DNA from 2 places in the Salibacterium lacus genome. Region 2 is predicted to be linked to the other one. Evidence: riboswitches for the same ligand, from Rfam matches in the RefSeq annotation. Region 2 holds a riboswitch; the other holds the start of a gene.
The links. A riboswitch is a leader RNA that binds a small molecule or an ion and turns the genes downstream of it on or off. The one in region 2 is predicted to bind cyclic di-GMP.

Region 1: it holds a riboswitch for cyclic di-GMP, as region 2 does, so the genes downstream of both, ACFSUB_RS06820 (competence type IV pilus major pilin ComGC) here and ACFSUB_RS13210 (anti-repressor SinI family protein) in region 2, are expected to answer to the same signal.

What each region holds. Positions count from the first base shown of each region.
Region 1 covers NZ_JBHUML010000002.1:1,156,001-1,167,648, reverse strand. Annotated here, with positions in the region: gene ACFSUB_RS06835 (GspE/PulE family protein) at 1-107, shown strand, start outside; gene ACFSUB_RS06830 (type IV pilus twitching motility protein PilT) at 125-1,171, shown strand; gene ACFSUB_RS06825 (type II secretion system F family protein) at 1,244-2,452, shown strand; cyclic di-GMP riboswitch class II at 2,518-2,600, shown strand; gene ACFSUB_RS06820 (competence type IV pilus major pilin ComGC) at 2,706-3,179, shown strand; gene ACFSUB_RS06815 (prepilin peptidase) at 3,489-4,244, shown strand; gene pilM (type IV pilus biogenesis protein PilM) at 4,293-5,273, shown strand; gene ACFSUB_RS06805 (hypothetical protein) at 5,311-5,901, shown strand; gene ACFSUB_RS06800 (hypothetical protein) at 5,891-6,652, shown strand; gene ACFSUB_RS06795 (hypothetical protein) at 6,810-7,763, shown strand; gene ACFSUB_RS06790 (Maf family protein) at 7,868-8,452, shown strand; gene radC (RadC family protein) at 8,491-9,162, shown strand; gene ACFSUB_RS06780 (rod shape-determining protein) at 9,414-10,457, shown strand; gene mreC (rod shape-determining protein MreC) at 10,472-11,416, shown strand; gene mreD (rod shape-determining protein MreD) at 11,413-11,648, shown strand, end outside.
Region 2 covers NZ_JBHUML010000005.1:16,606-28,253, reverse strand. Annotated here, with positions in the region: gene ACFSUB_RS13225 (DUF2325 domain-containing protein) at 1-255, shown strand, start outside; gene ACFSUB_RS13220 (hypothetical protein) at 276-764, shown strand; gene ACFSUB_RS13215 (diacylglycerol/lipid kinase family protein) at 913-1,809, shown strand; cyclic di-GMP riboswitch class I at 1,895-1,984, shown strand; gene ACFSUB_RS13210 (anti-repressor SinI family protein) at 2,018-2,137, shown strand; gene ACFSUB_RS13205 (helix-turn-helix domain-containing protein) at 2,338-2,664, shown strand; gene ACFSUB_RS13200 (anti-repressor SinI family protein) at 2,720-2,854, opposite strand; gene ACFSUB_RS13195 (helix-turn-helix domain-containing protein) at 2,844-3,215, opposite strand; gene ACFSUB_RS13190 (SE1832 family protein) at 3,939-4,115, opposite strand; gene ACFSUB_RS13185 (ABC transporter ATP-binding protein) at 4,297-5,133, shown strand; gene ACFSUB_RS13180 (iron ABC transporter permease) at 5,217-7,250, opposite strand; gene ACFSUB_RS13175 (ABC transporter substrate-binding protein) at 7,254-8,288, opposite strand; gene ACFSUB_RS13170 (sodium/glutamate symporter) at 8,518-9,933, shown strand; gene ACFSUB_RS13165 (hypothetical protein) at 10,198-10,404, shown strand; gene ACFSUB_RS13160 (hypothetical protein) at 10,428-10,853, opposite strand; gene ACFSUB_RS13155 (aldehyde dehydrogenase family protein) at 11,277-11,648, opposite strand, start outside.

The DNA of each region.
Region 1 (11,648 bases), on a different contig from region 2:
ATGCCATGCAGGAAGGCATGATTTTTCTGATGGATGACGGCCTGCTGAAAGTGAAGAAGGGATGGACGACAGTGGAAGAAATACTGCGGGTTGCCGTAGATGAATAGGAAGGGGGAAACCGGGAGTGGCAGAATTGGATGCGCTTTTGACAGAAGCGTTTGAACAAGGAGCATCGGATATTCATCTGACCGTCGGGGTTCCGCCTATTTTCCGGATAAACGGGGAGCTCCACCGAATAGGGGAAGAGGCTCTTCGTCCGGCCGACACCGAGGAAATGGCGCGGTCGGTTATGCTGGAGCCGGTCTGGAACAAATTCCAGAAGAAAGGGGAAGTCGATTTTTCTTATGGAATACGTGGTGTTTCACGCTTTCGTATGAACGCCTATTTTCAGCGCTCCTGCGTCAGTATGGCTGTCCGTATTGTACCGACGCGCATTCCAGAGCTTGAGGAACTTCATCTGCCGTCTATTCTGGAATCGATTGCGCTCAAGCCCCAGGGACTTGTTCTTGTTACCGGACCGACCGGAAGCGGCAAGTCAACGACACTGGCTTCCATGATCGACTACATCAACCGGACGGAGAAACGCCACATTATTACGCTGGAAGATCCAATTGAGTACCTGCATAAGCACGGGAAGTCTCTGGTGGATCAGCGGGAAATTGGATTTGATACGCAGAACTTCGCAAGCGGCCTGCGCTCGTGTCTGCGCCAGGATCCTGATATTATTCTCGTTGGTGAAATGCGGGATCTGGAGACAATTGCTACGGCCATTACCGCAGCCGAAACCGGGCACCTCGTATTCGGTACGCTTCATACAACGAGCGCACCGGCGACCATTGACCGGATCATTGATGTGTTTCCCTCCGATCAGCAGGATCAGGTCCGCATTCAGCTGGCAACCGTCCTTTCCTCTGTAATCAGCCAGAGACTCTTTCGCGATGGAGAGGACAAAGGACGACGGGCAGCGACGGAGATCCTCATGAATAACGGAGCCGTCCAGAACTTGATTCGGAATGAAAAAATCCACCAGCTTCAGAGTGTGATGCAGACAAGCAGGGCTGAGGGCATGCATACGATGGAGATGAGCGTTCAGTCTCTTCTGCAGGACAACGCTGTTTCTTTAGACGATGCATCGCCTTTCCTTGAAAATAATAACCGGAATCGTTCGTGAACAACGCCGGCAAAATCACTGCGGCCATAGACCGTGCACCTTTAGTATTTTTGCAGAGAGGCAGGAGACATCATGCCGTATTATCATTACACAGGCCGAAATAAAAAAGGCCGGATTGTCAGTGGAAAGCAGAAAGGCTCCGGGGAAAATGAAGCGAAAGAGCGTCTTCAATCCAAAGGCATTGCCGTAAAGGAACTGCAGGAACTCGAAGGTTTTCTTTACCGTGACATTTCGATTGGCAGCGGAGTGACCGCCAAGGAATTTGTATTGTTCCTCCGGCAGTTCTCCACGCTGCTGCAAGCCGGTATTTCCGTCGTGGAATCGACCCACATTCTGGCCCGGCAGCTCTCGGGAAAGCAGTTCCGACGGATCTTGTCGGAGATGGAGGACGAGCTGCGTACCGGTCGCGCGTTTTCCCACGCGGCTTCCCGGCACCCTGCTGTCTTCACCCCGCTGTTTGTAAATATGATGAGAGCCGGCGAGGCCGGGGGAAATCTGGACGATATGCTTGATAAAATGGCTTCCTACTATGAGAAACGGTACGAAACCCGCCGCAAAGTAATGAATGCGCTCATTTATCCGGCTGTCATCGGAACCGTTGCAGCGGCCGTCGTGCTGTTTTTACTCCTATATATCGTTCCGACTTTTGCGGACATGTACGATTCGTTTGAAGCAGATCTTCCTTTGATTACGGTGTTTGTGCTGGAGGCCGGCCGGTTCGTTCAAAGCTTCTGGTGGCTGCTTCCTGCTGCAGCGGCCGCACTTGTGGTGCTGTGGAGAGGGTTGCGAAGCAGAAACCGTTCGTTTTTGTATTACACCGATTACGCCCTGCTGAAAATTCCTGTGTTCGGCACGCTGCTGCAAAAAGCTGAAATTGCGCGCATGACACGGACGCTGGGGTCGCTTTTTCAGAGCTCGGTCCCGATTATTCAATCTGTGGCGATCGTAGAAGGCACGACGGGAAACACCGTCATTACAGCCACTTTAAAGGAAGTCCGTGGTGCATTGGAGCGCGGTGAATCCATGGCAGGACCGCTCGAAAAAATGTGGGTATTTCCCCCCATGGTTACCCAAATGACAGCTGTTGGTGAGAAATCAGGGTCACTCGATACGATGCTGGAGCGAATTGCGGATTATTATGAAGCAGAAGTGGATGCAGCCGCCGATCAGATCAAATCGCTTATCGAACCGGTTATGATTCTTTTTCTTGCGGTCGTTGTCGGCATCATTGTCGCCTCGATTGCCATTCCAATGTTCGATATCTTCGGCCAGGTGCAGTAACCCGCAAAAAATATCGTGACAAAAGCAGTGCTGTTCACTATAATGAAAAACAGAACATGAGCAAAGAGAACGATGGGAGTGAAGATTAATGGTCTGTATATGGGCACTTGGACCATTTGAAGCTGTTAGTGCAACCGGCCATTTACGCCTGATTACACATTTAGACGCATATGGTCGTTTTTTTATGTTTAATTACAAAAAGTCAGGGGTATTAAGTCTCAGTCATGTAGATTTACATAGGAGGAATAAAGTAATGAAGAAACTAACGCAGCTGATGAAAAATCAACGCGGACTAACACTCATTGAACTACTCGCCGTCGTCGTCATACTCGGAATCATCGCAGCCATCGCCGTCCCAAGCATCGGAGGCATCATTGACAACACCAAAAAAGACGCTCACATCGCCAATGCCGAGCAGATGGTAAGTTCTGCCCGGCTTGCTCAGGCATCTGGCGTGAATGAAGAAGATAATGAAGGCAGTACTACTTATACGTTAGAGGATTTGGTTAGTGGGAATTACCTGGAAAGTCCTGAGAATCCTGGAGCATCGGATGAATATGGTGACGATACGCAAGTAGTTATTGAAAGAGGTGCTGATGGTGATACAACGTATACTGTTACTTTGACTTCTGAGAACGGCAATCATATTACTACTGAGGACAACACAGCTACAATTGAAGAACTACGTAACAACGGCCGTCAGTATATTTCTGTGGATGGAGAGTAAAAGTAATTATTAATATCTAAAAAAGCCTGTTAACAGTACGTTTGAATATTTGATGAATGGAATTAGCGGAAATGAAAAGATAAAAGTGCTTCCGATTATTTAAAAGAATAGTCGGAAGTGCTTTTTTTAGGTGTACTTGTTGGTAAAAACCTATGCTTTTACGTATAGGCAGCAACCTATTAATACTAGAGAGTCTGCAAATTTTTTAAAGTTCGGCACAATTTCTTTTTCAAACCTTTTTACCTGCGCCGGTCAGGGTATGGTAAAATAGACATGACAATCTACGACAAAGGTCGGGGGAAGTAGAAGATGGAGATCATAGGCGGGGTTTACATAGTGGTGCTCGGGCTGGTGCTCGGTTCGTTTTTTAATGTGGTCGGGGTCCGGGTGCCGCAGGGAGAATCTATTGTTCATCCGCGCTCGCACTGCCCGTCCTGCGGCACAACCCTGCAGGCGGCGGAGTTAATCCCGGTCGCCTCCTACTTCTTTTTAAAAGGGTCCTGCCGTACGTGCGGCACAAAGATTCCACCCTTTTATCCGGTCATGGAAACCGTTACAGCTGTGCTGTTTACAGCAGCCTGGCTGACCTGGGGTTTTTCCTGGGAGACCATCGCGGCACTTTTTGTCATCTCCCTGCTTGTCATTATTACAATCAGTGACAAATCCGCGATGCTGATACCGGATAAGGTCCTTCTGTTTTTTCTTTTTCCCATCGCTCTTCTCCGGTGGACGGCCGCTCCGCTCGAAACATGGTGGGATCCACTTGCGGGGGCGGCACTGGGTTTTTGTCTGCTCCTTGCCATTGCCGTAATCAGCAAAGGCGGCATGGGAGGAGGAGATATTAAGCTGTTTGCGCTGCTCGGGCTTTTCTTCGGCTGGCAGCAGCTTCTTCTCGCCTTTTTTCTCTCGGTGTTTGCCGGAGCGGTCCTGGGAGGCGCCGGACTCTTGACCGGGGCGGTGAAACGAGGCGTGCCGATGCCGTTTGGTCCGTTCATCGCAGCAGGCAGTGTGATGACACTCTTTTTCGGAGAGTCACTGTTAACATGGTACACCGGCTTTCTGTAAACCCGGATCTGCGGACACAACCCAGCTTTACTCGGGAGGAACTTTTTTATGGCGTTGTTTCAACGAAAGAAAGACAAGCGTAATACGCTCATCATCAAAGATCACGTGATCCGGTACGTGAGGTCTCGTAAACCGGATACGGGTGTAGTAGATACCATGGAGGAACGGTACCTTCCACCCGGCATCATTCGGGAGGGGCGGGTTCACGACGAGGAAACACTGCGGCAGATTTTTCATGAATGCGCTGATATGTGGGGACTTCACGGGGAACCGGTGCAGTACTGTGTACCGGATGCATTTGTCGTGGCGAGAGAAGTGTCCCTTCCCGATGAGGTAAGCACAGATGAAGTCAGCGCCTATTTGTACATGGAAGTCGGAGACAGTATTGCCGTTCCGTTTGATGAACCTTTATTTGATTATGTGTACATTCCGGAGAGACACGCTGCGGTGCTGCTGGTTGCACCGCGTGGTCCCGTCGATACATATGGAAGAATACTTGAATCCATCCGCTGCCGTCCGAATGCCGCAGATATTTCACCGCTCTGCTTGTACAGAGTGCTGACTTATTCCGAAGCGGTGCACCCTGCGGCTCATATGCTGTTACTTCAGGTGGATCTGCATGCAGCGACAATCAGTATTTTTCATGAAGGGAGACCTCTCTTCATCAGCCGGGTCTCACTGGAAAGCGGGGAAGAGGACTGGTCGCTGCAGACGGGCCGCTCCCAATCCCATCCGGTCTGGAAAGGAACTCCGGAGCAGCTGCAGAAGCAGATAGAAACAACAGCTGACGAAGTGGGGCGGATCATGAATTTCTACCAGTATTCCATGAAGCGTGGAGAAGAAGGTATCGGTGTTGTGTTCACGGGAGGAGATCATCCCTTTCTTGAACGGTGGACCGATACGCTCGTCCGCCGCTTTGACATTCCGGTGAAACAGGCCGGTGCGGCCCGGCTCACAGCTGGAGAAGAAGAAATGCCAGTACGATTTTATGAAAATGCCGGACTTGTTCTTAAACATAACGTTCATTAAAAATCCGCAGCACAGTACAGACAGGGAGGGGCCGGTTATGTCAGCAGATATCAACCTGCTTCCGGAAAAAGAAAAACGAGATATTACATGGCTTCTGCTGGCAGGGATTCTGCTCGTTTTGTTTCTTGCTGTGTTTCTGTTTTTTCAGATTGCTGAAAGCCGTCAGGATCAACAGCTGTCAGAGTTGAATACAAGACAGCAGGAACTTACTGCCGACCTGGAAGAAGAAGCGGGTGTCGATGGGAGAACAGCTCAAATCCAGGCTCACCAAAGCACCCTGAAGGAACTGAAAAACGCGGTCGTCCCAGCTTCGCCGCTGATTCGCGCAGTATCAGCTTCCCTGCCGTCGGATGGCTATATTCAGACTTTTGATTATGCCTATCCTTCCACGCTTCGTGTGACGGTGCAGCTTAATGAAGTGAAACAAGCAGCAGACCTGCAGTTTGCATTAGGGGAAGCAGCTATTATTGAAAATGTCACGATGGAAAGCTTGAATGCCTCGAGTCCATCCGGAGAAAATACACCATCGCCCGAGGAGCAGAACCGGATGCCTCGGTATGATGCGGTTTATGAGATGGATGTGACGGGCACAGCGGTCCAGGAGGAAGGTGAAGCTGTTGCGGATTGATATGGAAAAGCGGCACTGGATCGCGGTCATCTGCGTTGTGCTGCTGCTTGCTGGATATGCCGCGTTTCAGTACGTCAATGGAATACAGCCCCTTTCAGCTGAAAAGGAACGGCTGCAGCAGAACATTCAGGCGATGGAAGCGCAGCTTGAGGAACGCACGTCCGGCACAGAAGAAAAGGAAGATGAGGATTCCACCCTTTTCCAAGGGCTTAAGCAGCTGCCTCTCCAGCCCCGGACCGAGGAATTCCTGCTTGCGCTTGACCGTGCGGAAGAACTCTCGGGAAGCTATATTGCAGCCACGGAACGAATGGAACCCGGAAACACGGCAGCCGGTGATACAGAACCGGAAGAGGAGTCACAAGAACAGGAAACCACAGGAGACACGGGGCAGCCGGATTCCGAAAGCGGTACGGACACGGAGGCGCAGCCAGAAGAGAATGGGACTCCTGTATTGTACGAGGAGACGGAAACAGGAACGGCAGCCTATCACGTCCGGGCCCGTACCCCGGAGTATGCCAATCTGCTGCGGCTTGTGGAATCACTGGATAACAATAACAGAGTGATGAATATCGATTCGATCTCTTTTCAGGGCAGGGAAGAAATAGTACAGGAAGATCAGGAGCGCGGGACGCTGACCGTCGATCTTGTGATAACGGCTTTTCATTATACAGGGGAAAAACAGGATCTGGAGGACCTTCCTGCATCCTCCACATTGGAAGAACCAGATGGAAATGACAATCCCATCCGTTGATCCGATTTACGTTGACATTCTTTTCAGGAACGGGGCGACAAGTCTCCCGTTCTTTTTTATTGCCGGTATGCTACAGTTATGGCACTCCCGGAAGATAGAGGAAGCCATTCACCGGGAAATAGGATCATGCCCGGCATAGGGTGAGAAGGAGGATGTCATGAAAAAGGACAAGCCTGGTTTTTCTCTGAAGATCAATGGAACAAACGTAAATGAAACAAAAGATACCGAGCCGTCTCGTGAAGAAACAGCCCCCGAGATCCGGGACTGGAAAACCCGGAGAGACATGGAAGAGGCCGCAGCAGCCGCCGGTACGAAACAAAGAAAGCGTCCGCGTCTTCCTCTTGGAAGTCATCGCAAAAAACGAAAACCCCGCCGTCCGGATGCGGACAAGATACTTCAGCCTCCCATATATTTTATATCACTGACAGCAGGTGCTGCTGTACTCGGATTAATTTTCGGCGTTATGCTGCTGCAGTTTGTATCTGCCGGAGATTCTTCATCAGGTGCCGAACCAAAAGCGGAGCCCCCCGGAATCACAGCTGACTTTAATGATTCTTTAACAGCTTACTTCATTCAGGCCGGAGCTTTCACTAAGAAAAGTAAAGGCGTCGAAATGCAGCAGTCCCTTACCAGTGAAGGGTATCCCGGGATTTTGACGTATGACGGGGAATACTACTACTTATTTACAGGTGTCCACCTGCAGCAAAAAGCGTCGGACGAGCGTATATCATTTTTTGAGGAAAAAGGGATACAAGTTTTTCAAAAGACAAGAACGATTCGTGATCCCGAACCAATGGAAGAAAAAGGAGAAAATCAAAAACAGCTGATCAAAGTGAAAGAACTGCTGGAACAGGCGGCGGATAAAGAAAATGGTTCAACAGAAGAAGGAACGGTACGTGAAGCGTTCGCTGCTTTTCTTTCTGAAGCATCGTTACCGGATGGTGCCACCAATACCAAGCTGAAAGAATCGATGCAGCGTATGGAAACAGAGTGGCCGGAAAAGGAGGAAACCTCCGCTTCTTTCCAGGAAGCATTTATCGAAACGGTACTGTACTATGAACAAGCTGTTTATGAATTTAACGGCACCGAAACAGAGGAAGAAAAATCATAAATAGGAGGAAAATATTTCTTGCTGTTTCTCCGGTTGTTTGGTACACTTTTTTCACTACTGATATAATGCATATAATATTGCATTAAAAAGGTGGTTCTCCCTTCATGTCTTCTCTTATCCTTGCATCAAAGTCCCCACGCAGAAGTGAACTGTTACAGAGGGCGGGCTACACATTTACCGTCCGCCCGGCAGAAGGGCCGGAAACGCTTCCCGGCCGATCAGCGCCGGAAGAAGCGGTGCAGCAGCTGGCCCGCCGGAAAGCAGACGAAGTGCTGGAACATAATCCGGATTCCGTCGTACTTGCTGCTGACACCATGATTTCTCTGGACGGCCGCACTCTTGGTAAACCTGCATCCAAAGAAGACGCCCGGCGCACTCTGGAGGCGCTTTCCGGCAGAACCCACGAGGTGTATACCGGGGCAGCGGTATTTACAAAACGCAGGAAATCCGTTTTTTACGTAAAAACCGAAGTCCGTTTCTGTCCGCTGGATACAGACTGGATTCAATCCTATCTTGCCACACCTGAGCCATACGATAAAGCAGGCTCCTACGCTGTGCAGGGACAGGGTTGTCTGTTTGTGGAAGCAGTCCACGGCGATTTTTACAATGTCATGGGTCTTCCTGTATCCCGTCTCAGCAGAGAACTGAAATTGTTTCAGATCGTCCCGTCCTTCACCCCCACTTATTGAATAAAAAAGGAGAGCGAGCTTTGCATTCATCCTCAGTAATGATCAAAGATGTCCCTTTTTCTGAACGTCCCCGCGAGAAAATGGCCAAATTCGGAGCGGAACAGCTTTCCAATCAGGAACTCCTCGCTGTTTTGATCCGAAGCGGTACCAAAGAAGAATCTGTTCTTCAGTTATCCCAGCGCGTCTTGTATGACTTTGACGGACTGCTTATGCTCAAAGACGCAACGATTGAAGAACTACAGACCATCAAAGGTATTGGTCTGGCAAAAGCGCTTGAAATGCGGGCAGCCATCGAGCTCGGACGGCGCATCTATACGTATCACGAAGAAGAACGCTGGGTGATACGGTCGCCTGAAGATGTATCCGGTCTCGTGATGGAAGAGATGCGCTTTTTGACCCAGGAACATTTTGTTATTCTGTGTCTGAATACGAAAAATCAGGTGATTCACAGACAGACTCTGTTTATCGGCAGTTTGAATTCCAGCATCGTTCACCCCCGTGAAGTTTTCAAGGAAGCGCTGCGCCGGTCTGCAGCTGCTGTTATCTGCATTCACAATCATCCTTCAGGCGACCCGGGACCGAGCCGGGAAGATATTGATGTAACAAAACGCCTGATTGAAGCCGGCCGGATTCTCGGTATTGATGTGCTGGATCATATTATTATCGGGGACCGCCGCTTTACAAGTCTGAAAGAGCAAGGAAGTGTGTAGCGGATGGCTTTTGGCTCTTGTTGACCCCAAATCTATCTTATACACTATAGAATGCTTGAAGTCATCGTGACGAGCCGTGTAAAATTTGTGAAAGAAAATGGAAAGTCTATGTTTTTCATGATGTTTTCAGTATAATGACATATAGCGGCACTGCTTCAGCACGGCCGCTTGTATAATGATAAATGAACCGCCGGGGAATGTGCTCTGGTGTTACAGGATACAGCTTGTGAAGGATGAAGGGAGATACATAGATGTTTGGAGGCTTTTCAAAAGATCTTGGAATTGATTTAGGAACGGCGAACACGCTTGTATATGTAAAAGGAAAAGGAGTTGTCGTGCGGGAGCCGTCTGTGGTGGCCATGCGGACGGATACAAATACTATTGAAGCGGTCGGTAATGACGCCAAGAACATGATCGGCCGGACTCCGGGTAATATTGTGGCGGTCCGCCCGATGAAAGACGGTGTTATCGCCGATTTTGATACGACTGCCACCATGATGAAGTATTTTATTCAGCAGGCGCAGCGCAGCCGCTCTATTTTCACAAGGAAGCCCAATGTTATGGTCTGTGTTCCGTCTGGCATCACTGCCGTAGAAAAACGGGCGGTGGAAGACGCCACAAAACAGGCCGGAGCAAGAGAAGCGTATACCATTGAAGAACCATTTGCTTCGGCTATCGGAGCCGATCTTCCTGTCTGGGAACCAACCGGAAGCATGATTGTCGACATTGGCGGAGGAACGACGGAAGTAGCGATCATTTCCCTCGGTGGAATTGTGACAAGCCAGTCCATCCGGGTGGCAGGCGATGAAATGGATGAGTCCATCATCCAGTATATAAAGAAAACGTACAACTTGATGATTGGGGAGAGAACGGCGGAAACCCTGAAGATGGAAATCGGATCTGCCGGAACGTTCGAAGGAATAGACAATCTTGATATACGCGGGAGAGACCTTGTTTCCGGACTTCCAAAAACGATATCGGTATCCGCCGAAGAAATCTCCGCCTCTCTGGCTGATACTGTTCACGCCATTATCGAGACCGTTAAAAGCACGCTGGAACAGACGCCTCCTGAACTTTCCGCCGATATTATGGACAGAGGTATTGTACTTACAGGCGGAGGGGCCATACTCCGTAACATGGATAAAGTTCTCAGCGACGAAACAAATATGCCTGTACTGGTCGCGGAGGAACCGCTCGACTGTGTCGCACTTGGTACAGGAAGAGCGCTTGAAAATCTGCATCTTTTCCGGTCGAAGGCGGGAATAACCGCCAGGTCCAGCCGGGAAACCTTATAAGAAGGTGAACCGGTATGCCGCACTTTTTTTCCAACAAACGACTTATTCTTCTCATGGTCAGTATTATTGTACTTGTTTCCTTAATCGGTTTTTCGACTAGGAATAATGAAACGATTACCTGGCCGGAGAAATTTCTACGGGACACGACTGGTGTGGTGCAATCATTTGTAAGCAGACCCGCTCATATGACAGCGGGTTTCTTTGGGAATGTGGCGGACATATTTAATGTTTATGAGGAGAACAGGATGCTGAAATCACGCATGGAGGAATTTGCTTCCCTTTCAGCTGAACTGGAAACCGTAAAACAGGAAAACGCCACCTTGAGGGAAATGATTGATTCAGAAAGCAGCCTGAGTGATTATACGACACGGACCGCTCTTGTCATTCACCGCAGTCCCGACAAGTGGACGGATATGATAGGCATCAATAAAGGAAGTCAAAACGGTGTGTCGGAGAACATGGCGGTGGTGACTCCGGAAGGACTTATAGGGAAAGTGAATACGGCATCGGAGTTCACTTCCTCTGTCCAGCTTCTTTCGGATGACAGCCGCACCAACCGTGTTTCGGCTATGGTTGCTACAGACGGCGAACCTGTGTATGCGTTTATCGAAGGCTGGAATGAGGAAGAAGAAGGACTGATGCTTCGTAAAATCCAGTCAGACGCGGAAATAAAAGAAGGACAGCAGGTTATAACGTCGGGACTCGGCGGTCTGTTTCCGCGGGGTCTTGCCATAGGGACCATCACTTCTCTGGAGCCTGATGAATACGGGTTGAGTTATAATGCACTCGTGGAACCCGCTGCGGACTATTATAACCTGGAACAGGTCAATGTCATTGAACGGACAAGTGAAACATTGGACGATACGATTCAGCAGAACACAACCGAAGAGAATGAAGAAAACGAAGAAGAACCGGTGGAAATAGAAGATCCGGATGCGGGTGGAGGAGGCTCATCATGATACGATTTGCGCTGCCTTTCTTCGTTTTTCTGTTGTTTCTTATGGAAGGTACGTTGTTTCAGATTTTTGTTCCCCCGTCGCCGGACCGGGAATTTTATCTTGTACCAAGGTTCGTGCTGATTGCTGTTGTGTTGACCTCCATTTACCGGGGAGCAGCAAGCGGCGTGCTGATCGGTGCGGGATTTGGTCTATTGTATGATGTTGTGTATACTGATATTATCGGGATCTATAT
Region 2 (11,648 bases):
TTTCAGGATATTTCCCATGTGAGCGGCAGAAAAGTGAAAATGGTGCATAAAAGCATTCCTGAACACGTGGATCTGATATTGATTCTCACTGACTTTATCAATCACAACATGACGGACAAACTCAAGCGCAAGGCAAAAGAACAGAACGTTCCTGTCTGTTACGCAAAGCGGTCGTGGTGTTCCATCTATAAAACACTCGTAAACTCAGAGGAAATCTGCCGGAAATGTCCGGCAATCAAGAATATGTCACAATAATCAGCCGGGGAGGAATACCGATGAACGAGGAACCGGAATACATGCAGCATGCTATGCAGAAAAGCCCGGGCTGCAGCGTGCAGAGCTATTTTAACATGGTACTGGAGACACTTGCCGCCGGAGATAAACGTACATCCGCTGAGCTGCTGCGTTTGATGAAAAGAAACTGGAAACTCGTTTCCGTTGACCAATTTTCTGATATTTATCAGTATATAGTTTCTCTTCCTGTTATTATGGATGAATTGCTGAAACTCTTCTCCGCTTTTCCTCTCCCCGGGGAATACTTCCAGGAACAGGTGGAAGATGTACTCGTTGCAGGGTGTATGCTTTACGAACAGAAGAGAGCAGAAGCATGGATGTTTATCGACGGTACAAAAGAGCACAAGGATTATCTTCTCTTCCGCGCGGTACACGCATTGGAGCAGAATTTTCCTGACATATCCTGGACGCTCACAGCTTGCGATCCACTTTCGGGAGAGCGCTTCTGCCGCAGAAAATACATCCCATAAGACATATCATCTGGTGAAAATATCCATAACGTCTCCCATTTCCTTATGTGGAATGGGAGCTTTTTGTCGAAGCTGGTCGACTGAGTTTACAAACATCATTTTGAAGGTTACATTAAAGTGAAGATTACTTTGCAGAAGGATGAACGGAATGTACGAAAAAGCACTGATGCTCATCAATGGGAATGCCGGGCCGTCATTTATTCAAAAAAATATCGAGCTCACAGCAGGGATATTAACCAGTCATATTGAAGAAATGGTTATCCGAAAAACGCTGTACAAGGGTCACGCAGAGGAGGTGCTGCAGGAAGAAGGGCATGAGTATCAGCTCATTATTATATTGGGCGGTGACGGCACGGTTCATGAATGCGTGAACGGACTTGCTGCCCTGGAACACCCGCCAAAGGTCTGCATTCTTCCGGGTGGAACATGTAATGACTTTGCGAGGATGCTGGCTGTCCCCCAAAATATAAAGAGAGCCGCTGAAAGCCTGATGAATGGAACAACGAGATACATCGATATCGGTACGATGAATGAGCGCTTTTTTGCTAATTTTTACGGAATCGGCCTGATTGCACAGACTTCGGAAAATATTAATGGAGACTGGAAGAATAAGCTCGGAAAAGTAAGTTACCTGCTTAGTGCGCTTCAAACATTCACGAACCCCGAGCCGTTTGGGTTTGAGTTAACACTCGACGGGGAGACCGTGGAGGACGAAGGGGTTATGGTTCTTATCGTTAACGGTAATTTTATCGGAGCATCACAGCTTCCGTTTCCGGGAATTGTTGCGGATGACGGCTGGTTCAATGTTTTTATCGTCAGCCAGGGCGGGGCATCGCTGCTGAGGGAATACCTGACGGCAAAAAATCCATTTGCCTGGGATCCTAAACCCACGGATGTGAAACATTATCAGGCCCGGCACGTAAAGCTTGATACCCCGCAGCAAATGAAAGCAGATACGGACGGGGAGATTTACATGAAAACACCGGCAGCTATTGATAATCTGCCTTCCCGTATTCCTTTTCTTGTACCGGATGCGCCAATGTAAATCGTCCGATAGGAAAAAAGAACGTGTGACAAAAGAGTCGGCACTGCAGAAGGGAACCATAAACACCGATGCACAAAAACCAACCTTGAGAAAAAGGCAAATCTGTCGAAAGACAGGGACGCAAAGTCACAGGCCTGTCGTCATATCCAGTGACTACGGCGGCTGGGCTGCCTAAGGCATTCCAATAAGCTTTAGGGGGTTGAATCAAATGCAGAATCCGGAGAAGTTTGATCAAGAATGGGTGATTCTGATGAAAGAAGCGAAAAGAACGGGATTAACGACGGAAGAAGTAAAAGCATTTCTTAACAAAGAGAGCGTAAAATCCTGACAACTAAGAGCCAATCTGCTGAAGGTTGGCTTTGTTTATGCAAAGACGAATCTGCTGCCGCCGGCTGCACGCAAAAACCAGTCTCCGGCCTGTCATTCCATATATTTCAAACGTTTTTGTCGTTCATTATAACAGACATTCATTCGTTATATGTTATAATCATGGCATACAGGTAAAGAAAAAGGAGTCCACCCATGACGATGATTGGAGACAGAGTAAAAAAGTACCGTAAAGAAAAAGACATTTCATTGACAGAACTCGCTGTACAGGCCGGTGTGGCGAAATCTTATTTAAGCGCAATGGAACGTAACATTCAGACGAACCCCTCCGTGCAGTTTCTTGAAAAAGTATCCAGTGTTCTCGATGTACCCGTAGACGCTCTGCTGAAAGATGAAACGGAACAGGAAGAATACGAACTCGATGAGGAATGGCGTTCAATCGTTCAGGAAGCCATGGACTCCGGGGTGACAAAAGAACAGTTCAAAGAATTCCTTGAGTTCAATAAATGGCGCTCTAAAAATAAGTGAGGAGACACTTTATCCTTAAACGGGATAAAGTGTCTTTTTTTGATCCGGATTCCCTTCACCCCGAATAATCTTCTTTACTGCCGGTTAAAAAGACGAGCACTTCTTCAGGAGACAGCCCGATATGCTTTGCCTCATCCATAAGCTCCACCCATTCCCTGTCCAAATGGTGGGTTTCCTTGTTACTGCTCATGTAATTTCCCTCCGTTGTTCTTGTTTTGCTTCGTCCAGTTCACGTATTTGATATAGTCCTGAAAATGTTTAAATTGTTCTTTACTGACTCCCACCTGAATCGCCTGCTCTATGAGAAGAACCCACTCTTCATCGAGCAGCACTTCTTCGTTTTGGAATTCCGGCAGTGTATCCTCAATCAATTCTTCCACCGTTATATCCATAACCGCCGCAATTTTTTTCAGCACATCAATGGATGGATTCTGTTTTACGTTTCGTTCGATATAGCTTAAATAAGATTTGGAGATAGAAGTCTGTTGCGATAAATCCGACAGGGAAAGCCCCTGTGTTTTCCGGTACGATTTTAATTTAGAACCCAGCATATCTCTTTCTCCCCTGCATCTATTCTTTTGTTCATTATATAAAACAATAATAAATTTTCAAAAAATGAAATCTGAAGGAATAAAGAGAAAATATGTTATATAGAACGTAAATCGTTCTATATAACGAAAAACAGAGATATTTAAGGCTTTTCAGGGTGTTTGATTCGTTATATATTATTTATGTATTCTATAAAACGAACAAACAGGAGGAGCTTGAGGATATGGTGAGACTACGGGGAGGTACCTATTATACATGGATCCATGGTCATCTGGTGGTGTTGTTTCATATCAGGGGCAACCGGTGCAGCTTATATATTGACGGGTCATTCAAAGGGAGGGCTCCTTTTTACTACACGAAGGCAAGGATTCATAGGATGAAGCAGAAAAAGGAGTACGGCATCATGTATTATAAGGGGGCAAACATCTGGCAGGAGGGACGCAAAGGAGTGCTTGTTCATGTAAAAGCATGAAGAGATAAGAAACGCTCTCTTTCTTTTCTTTATTGACAACTGGGAATAATATCTCAGACAATAGTAAAAAAGAAATGCTGTATGAAGGAGAGTTCCCATTGTTCCAGCGGATGCTTGTTATCTCCCTGATTCTTATAGTCTTATGTTTCATCGGTTTTTATTTCATTCAAAACAGCCCTGGGTACGCAAACACTGTACCGGCTTTTTATTAAATGAAAGAGAGGAGACCCTGCTGGGCCGTCCTCTCTTTTTTTCATTTTTTCTGAAGAGCCTGGTTGAGTTCTTTCATTTCCGTTTCAATCAGTTCGAGTTCCCGAATGGCCCCGGCAGCATTGCCTCCCACGGTTTCCAATTTATCCAGATCTCCTTGAATACGGATATAGTCCATCTTCAGATTCTGGATTTTTTCTTCAATTTCTTTTCGCTCCATCGTTTCAGCCTCCATTTCGTCTCTGTCCGTAAGATATCATAAGGTGAAGTGTGACTCAATTGATAAGATTTTTCAATAAGTGTTGCAAACAAGAACATAACCCTTTATAATTTCTAATGAAAATGATTATCAATGTTACGGTGTTTTGCGACTTGGAAAAGCGAAAGGGGTATCAGACATAATGAAATTGTCTACCGAGCATATAGCAGTCGCCTATAATGATCAAAATATTATTGATGATATGAACATAGAAGTGCCTGAGGGAGTTATTACCTCCATTATCGGGCCGAACGGATGCGGCAAATCGACGCTGCTCAAAGCTATGTCACGTATTATGAAACCTTCACAGGGCGCTGTTTATTTAAGCGGCCGCAATATACATGAAATGAAAACGAAAGAAGTAGCCAGGGAAATGGCTATTCTTGCTCAGTCCCCTGATATTCCGCAGACTCTTACGGTGTCCCAGCTCGTTTCGTTCGGGCGTTATCCGCACCGCCGCGGAGCCGGACGTATGACAGCCGAAGACAAAGAAGCGGTAGAGAAAGCAATCGAAGATACAGGAATGATGGAATTTAAGGACCGGACGCTCGATGCTCTGTCGGGAGGGCAGCGCCAGCGGGCCTGGATTGCGATGGCTCTGGCTCAGGAGACCGAAGTTATGCTTCTGGATGAACCGACCACGTATCTTGATATGGCCCACCAGCTGGAAATACTCGAGCTGCTCGAGTCGCTTAACCAGAAAGAAAAACGAACCATTGTGATGGTGCTGCACGACTTGAACCATGCCGCCCGTTTTTCCGACCATCTTATCGCGATGAGAGATGGATCAGCCGAACATATCGGCACCGCGGAAGAAGTGATCAGTAAGCCGGTTCTGCGCAGAGTATTCGGCATTGATGCTTACGTCGTGGAAGACCCCCGTACGAAAAAACCGGTCTGCATGACCTATGATCTGGTGGGACGGCATTTGGAATCCGTACCCGACGAAGCAAACAACCAGACACTGGCAGAGGTTTGAAGCGCTTCCTGTGAAACCAAATAAAAGCATACCGTTATAGATAAAAAAAGGATGAAACCTGCAGCAGTCCAGGTTCCATCCTTTTATTTTTTTGATGTCCGGTTCATCAGCCATAGAAAGAATGGTGCCCCGATGACAGCGGCGACAAGGCCGGACGGAATTTCTTTCGGCGCAAGCAGCATTCGTCCGACCGTATCGGAAATAACAAGCAGCGAAGCGCCGAGAAGCAGCGCCACCGGCAGGATCTTTCGGTAATCCTGGCCGACGAGCAGGCGCGTGAGATGCGGGGCAACAAGACCGATAAAACCAATCGTTCCCACCGCTGCTACCGCCATCGCCGCCGCAAATGTTGCAGTAAGGGCGGTAACCCAGCGCACAGCCCCTGTTCTTATCCCGAGACCGACGGCGGTATGATCGCCGAGAGAGAGAATATTAAGTTTGTTTAGAAGAAAAGCGGAAACCGGAATCAATATAACAATCGGCCAGATGAGAAACTGCTGGAGTTCGCTGTATCCGGTCGCATACGTGCTGCCTGAAAGCCAGGTTAAGGCGGATGCGGCATTCATGTTAAAACGGGTAATCAGTATCTGTGTCACGGCACTTCCTGCAGCAGAGACCGCAATACCTGTCAGCGCAAGAATCGAAGGATCGAAGTCTGTTTTCCATGAGAAAAACAGAACAATCGCGACGGTAAGAAATGCACCGATAATGGCTCCCGCCGGAAACCACGCTGCGGACAGTCCCGAAAACACAAACATAACCATCAGCACACCGACACCGGCACCGGATGTGATCCCGATGACGGACGGGTCGGCAAGAGGATTGCGGAGAATTCCCTGAAACAACAGACCGCTTAATGAAAGCAGTATACCGGCCGCCACAGCTGCGAGAATTCTGCCGAGCCGCAGGTCAAAAATAATATACTGCTGTCCGGCTGCACCGCTTCCCAGCAGGGCGTTCCACGTATCAACAAAAGCAAATCCGTCACCGCCGCCGGCCAGAGCAGCAAAAAAGGAGACCATAAGAAGAACTGCCGCCGCACTGACGATGAACGGATAGGGCAGAGTCAATACATTGCCACCGGAGGAAATACTTTCCTCCGAGCGTGACCCAAAAAGAGTCTTCCTGTGTTTTACAATCAGCCAGACGAGCCACGGCCCGCCGATCAGCGCTGTAATCGATCCAACCGGAAGTTCCGATAGAGAAGGGTCAAGAAACCGTCCCAGAATATCAGCACCGATCAAAAGATTGGCTCCCCACAACATCGAAGCACCAATTAACATACCGTGCAGCTGGAATCCCGCCAGCCGGATAATATGAGGCGCAATGAGTCCGATAAATGCGACAGGGCCTACGACACTGACCGGGAGTGCTGTGAGGGCGACGGCTGTGAAAAACATCAGAACCTGAATCAGCCGGACTTTTTCCCCAAGCGTCCGGGCCTGGTCTTCACCAAGCAGAAGCAGGTCCATTTTTCTTCCGAGCCAAATCATGAGAAGAAACAACACAGCCAGCCACGGAAGGGTGAAGAGTACTCCCTGCCAGTCCTGTTGCACAAGCGTACCATTTCCCCATAAAAACAGGCCGGATGTTTCATATTCAAAGAAAATCTGGAGCACGGAAGTGAAGGAGGAGAACATTAATGTCAGCACCATACCGGCAAGGGCCATCCGCACCGGGGTGGCCGATTTTCCGCCGGACATGACAAACACAAGAACAGCCGCGAAGGCCCCGCCCAGAAAGGCGAGTAGAAATCCAAGATCATCAAGCCAGGCGGCCCCTGACACCGTGCCCAGTATGACGAAAAAATACGCGCCGGAATGCACACCCAGTGTACTAGGTGACGCCAGAGGGTTTTTGGTTAGCGTTTGAAAAATGACGCCGGCTGCCGCAAGCGCCGCACCCGCCAGGATTCCGATCACAATCCTCGGCAGATAAACGGAGCGGACAATCTGATGTTTTAGTTCGTCTCCAGACAGAAACAGCGTCTCCCAGACGGTGCCAAGAAGGAAGCTGCCGGTACTTTGATATAAATGCAGTAAAATAAGAAAAACGAGAAGAACTGCCCCTCCGCCAAACAAAGAGGCCGTCCTGCTCATACTCGTCATTGCGTTCATGTTTTATTCTCCTGTCAGACTCATTACCGCTTCCTCTGCAAGTACTTCAGCAGAAAGTGGTCCGCCGAATGTCCAGGTATCCCCGGGCAGAGCGTAGATACGGTCTTCCTGTACGAAATTAAGATTCTCCCATACGGGATTTTTGTCCAGTTGATTTTCAAACACGTTGTCATCTTCCTGGGTGATGTGCATGAAGTGAGCGTCCTGATATGGTTCAAGATCTTCAACGGTACCCGAGACATAGCCGTATGACTCAAAGTCGGATCCATCGAAAGCATTGTTCAATCCAATCTTATTCAGTATCTGCATCACCATAGAGTTATCCGTGAATAGACGGAGGGTAGCTGTTTCATTGGAACTGAAAGCCTGGGAAAGAAGAATTTCTGTACCGTCCATGTCGGCCTCGGTTAACTCGGTTTCGAGTTCACTGTAGGACTCTTCCAGATCGGACAGCACCTGGTCCGCCTTATCCTGCTTGTCTACAGCTTTCGCAATCTGTTGGAACGTTGTTTCCATTTCTTTATATTGGTTCCCCTGACCTTCTTCCGGATACGGTTGGAACATCAGTGTCGGCGCGATCTCATTCAATTCATCGCTGATGCCTTCATGCCTGGACATCGATGTTATGATGAGGTCCGGTTCCAGCTGGGCAATTTCCTCGAGACTTGGTTCCTGACGGGTTCCGACATCTGTCACGCTCTCCGACAGTGATGGTTCGATATTGACCCAGCTTTTATAACCTTCGATATCTGCCATATCCTCAGGCTGCACGCCAAGAGCAAGCAGATCTTCCGCATAGACCCATTCCAGCACAACGATATTCTGCGGTGTTTCCTCCAGCTGTGTTTCTTCCCCGGTGGCATCGGTCACCGTCATCGTTTCACTGCTGCTGCTTTCTTCTGTACTCTCCGAGGATTCCTCCCCGCCGGAACCGCTGTCATTATTACTGCCGTTGTCTGATCCAACGCCGCATGCGGCCAGCGCCAGCACCATAACAGCAGAGAGAAGTGCTATGTAAAAAGTTTTGCTTCGTTTCATTGAACCTGCCTCCCCTTTATATATTGATAAAGATTCTCAATTTCGTTAAAAATGTTACTATGAAACCTGAAGCAGGTCAATAGCAAGTTCATTCTGCTTCCTCCAAAACATCTTGTGAAAACGGGAAGCATCGTTTCAAACAGTTTGAATACATAGTAAAATAGGGAATCAAATACTATTATGGAATGTAATAATCAATTTCTGAAATGAAGGGAAAGGGAGGAGTTATATGTCCTTTGAAGCGATAGGGATGGCCATTGTCATTATCAGTATCATGCTTGCTTTGGGAAAATGGATCCGGATCCGTATCCCTTTACTGCAGCGCTTGTTCCTTCCGAGTGCTTTAATCGGCGGATTTTTGGCCCTCCTGCTTGGTCCGGGGGTTTTAGGACGTATCACGCAGGGCATGTTCGGACAGGGATTTTTGGAGAACGGACTGTTCACAGCTGACATTTTCGAGGTTTGGGGTGAGATGCCCGGCCTATTAATTAGTGTGGTATTCGCCGGGTTATTTATTGGTTTCCGCATCCCGAATCCTAAAGAAATACTCCGCATCGGCGGCCCTCAAATTGCTTTTGGGTATACGCTGTCCTGGGGTCAGTACGTGGTGGGCATCGGATTGTGTCTGCTTTTTTTAACCCCGGTGTTCGGACTTCCGCCGGCGGCTGGCGCATTGATTGAAATCGGCTTTGTCGGGGGACATGGTACGGCAGGCGGGCTGGAGAACACGTTCACCCAGCTTGGATTCGAAGAAGGATATGACTTGGCGATAGGGCTGGCAACCGTAGGAGTGCTGTCCGGAGTTATCGCTGGTATTATTCTGCTTAACTGGGGAGTAAGAAAGAAAAAATCAAACATACTGAAGGAGCCGGAAGATATTTCGGTGGATGCTCAACTGGGAATTAACGAATTTGATGCGCGGGATCCGGCGGGGAATATGACAACATCTCCGACTTCCATCGATCCGCTGACATTTCATGCAGCGTTGGTTGCCATTGCCATTTTCCTTGGTTATGTCCTGCTTGAGGCTTTCAAATGGTTTGAGTCGGTGACGTGGGGCGCATGGAGTGATGTGTACATTTTTGAATACGTTCCATTGTTCCCCCTTGCCATGCTTGGAGGAATTATCCTTCAGCTCGGTTTTACCAAGTTCGACAAATATGATTTGATTGATCGTGGTTTGATTAACCGCATTCAGGGTCTGTCCCTTGATCTGCTTATTGTGTCGGCACTGGCAAGCCTGAAATTGTCTGTACTTGGCACTTATTTCATTCCGTTTGTTATTCTTGCTGTTTCCGGAATTGCACTTAACGTGCTCGGATTCATATATCTGGCTCCGCGCATGATACCAAACTACTGGTTTGAAAGAGCACTCGGTGATTTCGGCCAGTCCACTGGTGTCGCAGCAACCGGACTTCTCTTGATGCGTGTAGCCGATCCTGATAATAGATCACCGGCTTTTACTGCATTCGGCTACAAACAGATTTTATTTGAGCCGATGGTCGGCGGGGGACTGGTAACAGCCACCGCGCTGCCGTTCATCTACCAGTTTGGAGCTATCCCGGTATTTATTGTGGTGACGGTGCTCATGGTTGCCTTCATGCTGCTCGGCCTGCTGTATTACGGCCGCAAAAAAGAAGACTAACGCAATAAAAAGAAGGCGGTTCCGCCCCCTGGAAAAATCCGGGCGGAACCGCCTTCTTTTCGTTCATCCGCGGATGGCTGGAACAGGGGTTGTCCCCGACATCGAAGGGAATCGGGGAAAACGGTAATGAGCTTGTCCAGAAAAAATAAATACACACAGTCAGGATAAGAGAGCTGTTGTTTGAATAGTATGACAAAAGGAAAGGTATCAAGGAAAGGCACGTGCAGAAATTTTAAATACCGGACAAAAGATAGGAGGGAAAAATTGGTTTCAGATATGTTATGGATTGCAGCAGCCATTCTTATTATCGCCTGTATGTTCTATATGGATAGAAGACATCAGAAAAATAAAACCAAGTTCCATCAAGAGGACTATACCGAAGAACAAAAAGCCGTCGAAAGAGAAGAGGAAAAAGCAAAGTCCCGGCGGAACGGGCCGCCGGGAGCCGGTGGTATGGGAGGCGGTATGTAGAAGTTTCATCTTCGGGCTGCTGTTTATGGAAGCAGCAGCCGGAAATAAATGAGAATGAACAAATAGAAAAGCAGCAAAAGGATGGAAAAAATCATAATCGCCCACATATAGGGAAGCTTCACGTACCGGGACTGTTTTCTGATCGTAACCGCTGATAAACTGAACGATAAAAACAAAGCACCGAGCAGAAAATAAACAACCCACTCGGCAGCCTGCTCCCACGGCAGAAAATAAATGAACGGCATCAAGGCCAGAAGGGCACAGATGAGGCCAAAGGCATACAGTGAAAACCGGAAGAGGTAATGGTCCAGTTTAGATTCTTTCAACTGGCGTCTGCGCTCCATCCGGCTTAGAGCTTCCATCGGATCTGCCGTGGATCCGGTGAGCTGTTTCCATTTTTGTTTAAATGATTGGGGACGAAGGTGCTTAATCATAGATTTCAGGCGCATGTCGTCTCTCTCCTGTTTATGTCACTTTGAGCAGTGTATCATACATAACAATAAAACAGAATCCGACCGAAATCCTGCATGTGAAACGGGGCTGTATCAAAATGATGGCAGGGTACTGAGGCGCCCCGGTCCCGGCGTCCCGCTTGTAAACCTGCTTGTTTGGCATGTAAATGGTCCGGTTCGGCTTGTAACACGTACAAGTTGGCCGGTAACGCATCATCCGGACAGTATTGCCCGGCATTTGGCATGTAAATGAGGGCATTCGGATCGTAAACGTATCCATTCGGCTGGTACGCATCTTTTTTTTGCCTTTCTCTGCGATTCCCCGCCGGCACGAATGCAGGAAACCTGCAAAAAATCCGAACGAGGGGATGTCTCGTTCGGATCATCAGCTGCTTTGTATTCTTTTGTCCGACGTTGTTTTTAAAATTTATTTAAACTCATATAGGACTGGATAAACGATTTCCAGTTGCGGCGCCGGCCCCAGAAGTTTGATATCATATCCAGGAACAGGTCGTATTTGCCGGCATTTGGATACCAGATAATCTCATTGTCTTCCGTTCCTTTATCAGCCAGCACCGATGTTTCGATGCAGAAACTGCGGATGCCGTCGCGGCCGTGGTATTTTCCGATTCCGCTGTTTTTTACACCGCCGTAGGGAAGATGGAAGTTCGCTACGCTGACCAGTACTTCGTTAATATTCATGTTCCCCGTTCTCATCCTGCCGGTAAACCGTTCCGCGCGGCCGATATCACTTGTGAACACGCTGCCGCCGAGTCCGTATTCAGTATCGTT